Regions from separate parts of the Paraglaciecola sp. 2405UD69-4 genome, predicted to be linked through region 2. Evidence: predicted binding sites of a transcription regulator. Region 2 holds the regulator's gene; each other region holds the start of a gene.

Region 1 (2,209 bases), 170 kb from region 2:
CAGCTTTTAATATATTACCTGTTGAGCGGTAGTTTTGTTCTAAGCGAATTGTTTTCGCATCTTTAAAGTCTCTGAGGAAATGTTGAATGTTTTCAACATTGGCTCCACGCCAACCATAAATTGATTGGTCATCATCGCCCACTATAATCATATTATTTGTGGGGGCGGCTAAAAGCCGTAACCAAGCATATTGAATGTTATTCGTGTCTTGAAACTCATCTACCAGTATTGCCCTAAAGCGCTGCTGGTAATGGGCTAAAATGGCTGGGTTATTTAGCCATAACTCGTGGGCCCTGAGTAGTAATTCTGCAAAATCTACCAATCCTGCTCGATCACAGGTTTGCTGGTAGGTTTGATATATTTCACGCATCTTTTGTTGGGTGGCGTCCCCATTTGTTTCGATATGCTGTGGCCGTAGACCCTCGTCTTTATTGCCATTTATATACCATTGAACATGCTTTGGTGCCCAATGTTTCTCATCTAAATTTAGGCTTTTTAGTACTCGTCTGACTAACCTATATTGGTCGTCGGAGTCTAAAATAGTGAAGTTTTCTGGTAAGTTTACATCTGCATAATGAGTGCGTAGCAGCCTATGAGCAATACCATGAAATGTACCAATCCACATTGAGTTTAGAGCTGAGCCTTGCAAGTGTTCAACTCTGCCACGCATTTCTTTCGCAGCCTTATTGGTAAAGGTAACCGCTAAAATACCATAAGGTGCAATGTTTTCGACTTCCATTAACCAGGCAATACGGTGAACTAATACTCGGGTTTTACCACTGCCAGCACCTGCTAAAATTAGCATGTCTGATGCGGGAGCGGCTACAGCGTCCCTTTGTTTATCGTTTAATTGGTCAAGAAGGCGAGATACGTCCATTACACTACATGTCATCTAAAAAATAATGTCCTTAGTATATCAGTAATACTGTATTTAATTACACTATAGTTCTTTGGCCTTTGTAATTTTTGATTGTTAGATTCGTTCTAGTTAAGCTAGTGCCCCCTCATTTAAGGAAAAAATAGATGACGATCGATTTTTGGTTGCGTTTAAAGTCCGAAGCGCAGAGTTTAGTTTCTAAAGAGCCATTATTAGCAAGTTATGTGCATGCGTGTATTTTAAACCATCATAATTTTGAGGCTGCCCTAGGTTTTATTTTATCGACTAAGTTAGCTGATGATGTGATGGGCTCATTATCTCTACGGGAAATGTTCGAACAAAGCTATCTATTAGATCCTAAGATAATTGAAGCCGTCATAAGTGATGTTGAAGCGGTTTATAATCGTGACCCTGCAGTACATTCATATTTAACAGTATTGCTTAATTTTAAAGGCTTTCAGGCCATTCAAGTGCATAGGCTTGCTCATCAATTATGGCAAGCTGGGCGTCATGATTTGGCATTATTTATACAAAGCCGCAATTCAGAAGTCTTTACTGTGGATATTCACCCAGCAGCACGTATCGGGCAAGGGGTGATGTTTGACCATGCCACTGGAATTGTCGTTGGAGAAACTGCAGTTATTGAAAATAACGTCTCTGTCATGCAATCCGTTACTTTGGGCGGTACAGGTAATGAAGCGGGAGATCGCCATCCGAAGATAAAAGAAGGCGTTATGATAGGTGCTGGAGCAAAAATCTTAGGAAACATTACAATTGGTAAGGGAGTTAAAGTAGGGGCAGGTAGTGTTGTGCTAAATGACGTACCAGCACATGTTACTGTTGCCGGTATTCCCGCAAAAATAGTTGGTAAGCCAACCTGTCAGAGCCCTTGTGAAACCATGATGCAAAATATACTGGAAGATTAAACCAGATTAAGCAGATCTTCTAATTGTTCTAGCTGAATATGGGGGAGGGAGATTGTTGGCTCTTGCCCTAAGGCCATATCTCTATTTTCTGCATACCAAGCCGTTTGGTATCCGGCTTTTAAAGCACCCCAAACATCTTTTTCTAAATTATCACCCACATGTAAGATATTACTGGCGGGTAACTTTAGATGAAGCCTGGCATTATCAAACATAGCTGGGTTGGGCTTCATAGGCGAAGTGATAGACGCCTTAAAACAAGCAGAGAAATAGGGGGATAAGCCGATTTGTTCGAGATTTACATTGCCGTTTGTTATTGCTACCAAAGGAAGCTTCTCTGAAAGTGTTTTTAGTAATGCGTGGATATTGGCATTTAATGAAAAATTACTTCTGTGGTAGTAAAAATACT
Region 2 (2,209 bases):
GTGATAAACACACCAGCACCAATAACAATACAAATAATGAACATCAACATATGCATGTCATAAACTTCAGCGCTTATTTCAGTTACGCCTTTAGTCATATTTAATTGATATTGATTAATTTTATCCGTGGCTTCTGCAAATACTGGAGTGGTAGCGAATAAGGGTAATAATATTCCAGTCTTGGGCAAAATTCTCTTCACTTGACACCTCATAAACGTTTTACGTATTAGTATTTATTCATTGTCAAAAACACCAGAAGCGAGAGATTACGCAATAACAATGGTTAAATATACGTTAATTTATTGTTACAAATTGATACGAGAAAGTTAAGAATGGACTATTTTATAGGGGTTCGTCTAGCTTTTTTGTATAAAATACAAACTAAAGTTTATTTTTTAAGCATTTAAATGTTAAATGATTTACAAGGAGAGAAGTGAACTAAAAAGTTACAAAAGCAGGTAAGTGTTAGCTAAAAAGCGCAATCAAGGTAACTGCGCTTTTATGTGTTTTACTGTAAAAAAGGTTACATCCAATCAGCGTTACGAATTACACCAACAGCAATACCTTCGATATTGAAAGGTTGATTAGCCAAATCAACTTTAATAGGCGCAAAATCATCGTTCTCGGCATGCAGTAACACTTCACGGCCCTTTTTCTCTAGGCGTTTTACTGTCACATCTTCATCTACACGGGCCACAACAACTTGACCATTATGGACATCAGTAGTGCGATGCACGGCTAATAAATCACCGTCCAAAATACCGATATCTTTCATACTCATACCGTTTACTCTCAATAAAAAATCAGCACTGGGCTTAAACAAACTTGGATCAACTTGATAATGCCCTTCAACATGCTCTTGAGCTAAGATAGGCTCACCAGCAGCAACCTGACCAATTAGTGGTAAACCAAGATCTTCGAGTTGATCTTCAATAGGTGTGTTGAGTTTTATACCGCGAGAAGTTCCCGGTAAAATTTCGATAACCCCTTTACGTGCCAAAGCTTTTAAATGCTCTTCAGCTGCATTGGCTGATTTAAAACCAAGGTTTCTGGCAATTTCAGCTCGGGTGGGAGGCATACCTGTATCTAACATAGTATCTTTTATGAGTTGTAAAACTTCTTCTTGTCGTTTCGTTAATGGACGCATAACCAGCCTGTTTATCTATACAGTTAGTGTGAGTATATACAGTTATTAAAAAACCTCAAATTTGTTTTACATTGATTAAGGAGAGTCAAATGAAGAACATACTTTTTATTTGTAGCCGGAACCAATGGCGCAGCCCAACTGCTGAAAAGGTTTGGAAAAATCACCCAGAGTTAAACGTCAGGTCCGCAGGTACTAGCCCAAGGGCGAAAAGAACGGTAAGTGTCAAAGACATTCAATGGGCAGATGTGATTTTTGTGATGGAGGAAAAACACAAAAGCCGGCATATGCCGGCCGTGCTAATTCATTAGTACCTAGCTTTAGTCTTTAACCCCTTTCAACAAAAAACCAACAGACATAGGTAAAGTGAAAAACGGTGCCAACATCATAAAGGCTAGAATCGGCCCTACTTTTTGTGGAGGTGGCTCAAACGAACTAATCACCCCATATCCAAACAGATAAGGCAACAATATATAAGCCAAGGTAAAGGCACTAAACATCCAGACAGACGGCTTAGATTTTTTCAAGAACAAGTAAGCCGATACTGCAAATACCATTGCCCAGAGTATGGATGGGATATGCATAAACATGTCGACCTCTAGGTGAGATACACCACTTTCGTTCCATGCAATTCCCCAATATTCGCTATTAAACAATATGTAATGCACTTCACCCGCCATCAAAAGCTGCCACAAATGCTCTGAAGGCATACGCATGTTTGACAACCAACCAACAAATAAAGCAATGGTTGGCAACGCCAGTACACATAAAAGAATGCTGAGTGTTTTTACAAAACCTGTTGTTCTAATCATCGCTTTTTGCCCATCCCAAATCGCCAGTGTGGTTTGTCTTAGTAGCCAGTTGTTTGCATCTTGATTGGTCTGCTGGCGCTCTGTGTATTCCTCTTCTATATCGCCTATTAGCTCGTCACGATAGGTTGGATTAGCTAATCGTGACAACAGCCAAGTCGCTAACTTGGACATAGTTGTGTGCTGTTTTTGAGATGAATGAGTATTAAGCATGTCCACCTCCCACTGTCAGTACAACACCTTGCCACATGGTATC
Region 3 (2,209 bases), on a different contig from region 2:
TCCAGTCAAAGTCCGTACCTCTGGGTATTTAGCTGATAGCTCCTTAGATTGTTCGTTATTTTCTTTGCCCCAAGCGTCCATAAAAGCCATATATTTCTTTTTTGATGGTTCCAAATCAGCTGAGTTTTCAAACGTTGTAATTAGGATTAAATTAAAGTCACCACTTAACGGAAAATCACTTCCAAGCACTTTCCAGTCTTTGATAAACCCTAATTTTTTTTGCAGCTTTACAGCTTTCACCCAACTTTGGGCTAAACCAGCCAAGTAAACCTCCTCCATATTAGGATCAACTTTCACTGTAGTCATTAACGTTATTTCAGTGCCTAAATCGAAATCTTTATAAATTTCTAACCTATCTTTAGCAAAAGCAGACGTTGAAAAAAGGCAAACAAGATATAGTAATTTTGATAGATGTAACTTCATGTATTTCACTCTCCATTTAGTTTTATTCCCCAATTTTGAAATACTGCATTGAGGTATAAAAGTATAGTTGAATAAAAAAAATACACCCTTTTAAATAGAAGAATTAAGGTTAGAGCTAAGGAATAAAAAGAAAAACCGCTTGTTTAGAGGGAAGACATAGCATATTCACCATGTACACAGTTACTTAGAGGGTACGCTTGCCACTTTACTCGAAAAAGAAAGCCATCTAGGCTTTCTTTTTATCAATATCAACGACTTCAGCTTTCTCTTCAGCTAACAAACTTTCTGCTGTAGTACCTTTTAATAATTTAGTTAGCGAGTCTTTATTTTTAGACAGCATAATAGAAAGCTCTTCTAGAACAGAAGCATCAAGGCTAAAACCTTTACCTTCAATGTATTCGCTCAAGTTATCAGCTACGTCTAGCATTTTGTCATATTGATCAGCTGCTTTTTTATCTGCACTCACAAACTTTTCCACCCCTTTGTGTTCAACTACATATCGCGTAATAACGGCCATAACTTTTCTCTCTATTTAAATCAGTGAAATAACAATAGCACAACAACTGTATAAAAAAACAGTTTAAATTTAAAATTTGCATATAAAAAAACCAGCTAATCGCTGGTTTTTGTTTAACTCAATCTTTAAGGCAATATTAATGCCCTTCACTCACTTGGTTAACCGTATATTTAGGGATCTCTACTACTAAGTCCTCATCCTTGATTATTGCTTGGCACCCCAACCGAGATTCAGGCTCTAATCCCCAAGCCTTATCAAGCATATCTTCTTCTAGCTCATCGCCTTCTTCTAAAGAGTCGAATCCCTCTCTAATAACTACATGGCAAGTTGTACAAGCACATACCTTTTCGCAAGCATGTTCAATTCCAATACCATTTTTTAAAGCTAAATCAAGCACAGAGGTACCTTTTTCGCCCTCTAATACTGCTCCATCTGGGCACAACTCTTCGTGTGGTAAAAAGATTACTTGTGGCATAAATGATTTCCTAACATTCTGTAAATTAATTTAAATTTGATCGACTGATTGCCCTGAAAAGGCATTTTTAATTGATTGATCCATTCTGCGCTCTGCAAAAACTTGGCTCAACTTATCTACTTGCTCAATGCCAGCCTTAATTGCTTCTTTATCTGTACCTTGAGCCAATGTTTGCAGCTCTACTAAACCTTGTTCAATAATTTGCCTTTCTTCACTATTTAGTAAGGTGGCACCGTCAGCATGTAATGCAGCAGTTAAGGTCTCGTGAACCCTAGCGGCTTCTACTTGCTGCTCTTTTAACATTCTAGCTTGCATATCATCTTGGGCGTGTTCCATAGATGCTTTAAGCATATCTGCTATTTCGTTATCTCCTAAACCGTATGAAGGTTTAACTTGAATATCAGCTTTAACTCCACTGGATTTCTCCATAGCTGTTACGTTTAGCAAGCCATCAGCATCAACTTGAAAAGTCACGCGAATATGTGCTGCGCCAGCGGCCATTGGAGGAATACCTTTTAATGTAAACTTAGCCAATGACCTACAATCACTAACTAGTTCTCTTTCCCCTTGGACCACATGAATCATCATAGCCGTTTGCCCATCTTTAAACGTGGTAAATTCTTGGGCTTTTGCAACAGGGATAGTGGTATTTCGACCAATAACTTTTTCAGTTAAGCCCCCCATGGTTTCTATTCCCAAAGACAAAGGCAAGACATCTAATAACAGCATATCGCTGTCAGGCTTATTACCCACTAAAATATCCGCTTGTATTGCAGCGCCCACGGCTACAACTT
Region 4 (2,209 bases), on a different contig from region 2:
GCTAAGTTTAGGCTTTACCTAAAAAGACTCAGCCACTAAACGGAAGAGTTAATTGCTTATTTTGTTCCGAGCCTATTAAACCCACATGTAATCCTACCAAACGAATTCCCCTTCCAGCTGTTCTAGACAACCCATCACGTAAAAGATCAAAAAAGTAGGCTTTACTCAATGTGTGGAACTTATGTTCGACTGTGGTTTGCTGAAAGTCATTAAACTTTAACTTAATCCCCTGACTTTGAATAAGTAACTGAGGACTTACTAACTGTAATCGCTCTTTTAGTTTAGGGTAAAGTAACTCAACCATCTTATAACAATCTTCATCACTGTATATATCTTCGGGCAAGGTACGCTCCACCCCCACTGACTTTCTCTTCCTTTCTATTTCTAGGCTTCTAAAATCCCTGCCGTGAGACCTATCCCAGATAGTATTACCAAACTTACCAAAGCGAGTTATTAAATCATTAAAGGGATAAGCGCGTACGTCCTTACAGGTATATAGTTCAATACTATTTAACTTACCCAAGGTAACCTTACCAACACCAGGTATCTTACCTAGGGGCAATCCCAAAACAAAATCATCTAATTGCTCTGGGGTAATGATACATATCCCATTAGGTTTATTTTCATCGCTAGCGATTTTAGCTACAAATTTACAAGGGGCTACGCCTGCAGAAGCAGTCAGCTGGGTTTCTGAAAATATAGCTCTTCGTATATCTTGTGCAATTAAGGTTGCACTGCCTGAATATAATTCACAATCAGTTACATCTAAATAGGCTTCATCTAACGATAGTGGCTCTACTTTATTTGTGTAACGAGTAAATATTTGCCTTATCTGTTTCGAAACCTCTTTATAAACTTCCATTCTACCGGGAGCTAGCGTTAAGTTAGGACAAAGTTTAAGGGCTTGTGAGGTCGGCATGGCTGAACGCACACCATATTTTCTTGCTTGATAATTACAAGTGGAGATGACACCCCGCCTATCTTTACTTCCCCCAATAGCAAGGGGGACATTACGATACTTAGGGTTGTCTCGCATTTCTACGGCAGCGTAAAAACAATCCATATCGATATGAATAAACTTACGCAAAGACTGCCTCCGACAACTGTATTAATAACCAGTATTTTGTCAGAGAACAGTAATCAATTTCAATAGGCAAGCTAAGCTTTTACATATAGAAAATTAAAACAGCTTAGTTGCCATTGTTTCTAGTAACTAAGGTTTTGTTAGCTTCAAAGGCCAAATTTAAAGTATTTGGTCTTTCTTCCACTCTTTTAGCTTTGCATCTCTAGCTTGCTCTTTTTCTAAGCGTTGCTTTTTACGGTCACATGGCTCTGGGCAATCACAGGCTTTATCTATGCCTAAAGCACCTAACCCACCACAGCTACCGGCAATTGATTTCTGTTGAAATATGTATCCCACAGACATAGCAACGGCTACGACAATAAAAAACACGAATGCGAGAATAAATGTACTCAAAACTAATCTCCAGTTAATTGAATCTTGGCATTAATGAATAGTAACCAGCTCATCGAACTTTGAACTAGTATACTCTTTAAAACCACTTTGTTCTTTAGTTATCAATAGAACCGCCAAACCACGATCTTCTGCCAATTTTAATGCTTTGTCTTTACCCATTACATTTAATGCTGTCGCCAAGCCATCAGCCGTCATAGAAGATGGATGCACAACAGTCACAGAGACAAGGTTATGATTAATGGGCTTTCCTATTGTAGGGTCTATTAAGTGTGAGTATCTAACCCCATCTTCTTCATAATAAATACGATAGTCACCTGAGGTGGCAACAGCATTATTACCAACACTGATAATACGTTCTACTGCACGCTCTTGCGATAACGGCTTTTCTATAGCAATGCGCCATTGTTGACCATTAACTTTTTTACCAGACAAGCGCATCTCTCCGCCCACCTCCACTAGATAATTCTCTATATCATGGGACGCTAGAATTTCAGCTAGTCTATCGACACCATAACCTTTAGCTATGGTAGATAAGTCTACATACAGATCTTCATGAGTTTTTTTAGCTGAAGTACTGCTAAGCTCTAGCTTCTCCAAACCTACTCTATTTTTAGCCTGTAAAACCTCAGCATCCGTAGGTATTTTATCTGGCCTAGCATTAGGGCCAAATCCCCAAAGATTAACTAATGGTCCAACAGTTACATCTAAAACCCCTTCGCTGATTTCCCCAAG

What was found. The regulator LexA, encoded in region 2, represses DNA repair genes until DNA is damaged. The targets are predictions, from matches to a motif close to TACTGTATNNNNATACAGTA.
Region 1: uvrD (DNA helicase II) is a predicted target of LexA. The motif match lies at 924-943, and genes of this name have one in related genera.
Region 3: ACMUMK_RS05635 (YebG family protein) is a predicted target of LexA. The motif match lies at 985-1,004, and genes of this name have one in related genera.
Region 4: dinB (DNA polymerase IV) is a predicted target of LexA. The motif match lies at 1,102-1,121, and genes of this name have one in related genera.

Annotation. Positions count from the first base shown of each region.
Region 1 is NZ_JBLIXM010000004.1:253,047-255,255, forward strand. Features, by position in the region: gene uvrD (DNA helicase II) at 1-877, opposite strand, end outside; gene cysE (serine O-acetyltransferase) at 1,024-1,803, shown strand; gene ACMUMK_RS15085 (HAD-IA family hydrolase) at 1,800-2,209, opposite strand, start outside.
Region 2 is NZ_JBLIXM010000004.1:87,503-89,711, reverse strand. Features, by position in the region: gene coxB (cytochrome c oxidase subunit II) at 1-119, opposite strand, end outside; gene lexA (transcriptional repressor LexA) at 524-1,147, opposite strand; gene ACMUMK_RS14345 (hypothetical protein) at 1,237-1,455, shown strand; gene ACMUMK_RS14340 (hypothetical protein) at 1,465-2,166, opposite strand; gene ACMUMK_RS14335 (PadR family transcriptional regulator) at 2,159-2,209, opposite strand, start outside.
Region 3 is NZ_JBLIXM010000001.1:1,269,842-1,272,050, reverse strand. Features, by position in the region: gene ACMUMK_RS05640 (hypothetical protein) at 1-423, opposite strand, end outside; gene ACMUMK_RS05635 (YebG family protein) at 650-940, opposite strand; gene fdx (ISC system 2Fe-2S type ferredoxin) at 1,077-1,415, opposite strand; gene hscA (Fe-S protein assembly chaperone HscA) at 1,446-2,209, opposite strand, start outside.
Region 4 is NZ_JBLIXM010000001.1:294,250-296,458, reverse strand. Features, by position in the region: gene dinB (DNA polymerase IV) at 29-1,087, opposite strand; gene nqrM ((Na+)-NQR maturation NqrM) at 1,244-1,477, opposite strand; gene ACMUMK_RS01345 (FAD:protein FMN transferase) at 1,508-2,209, opposite strand, start outside.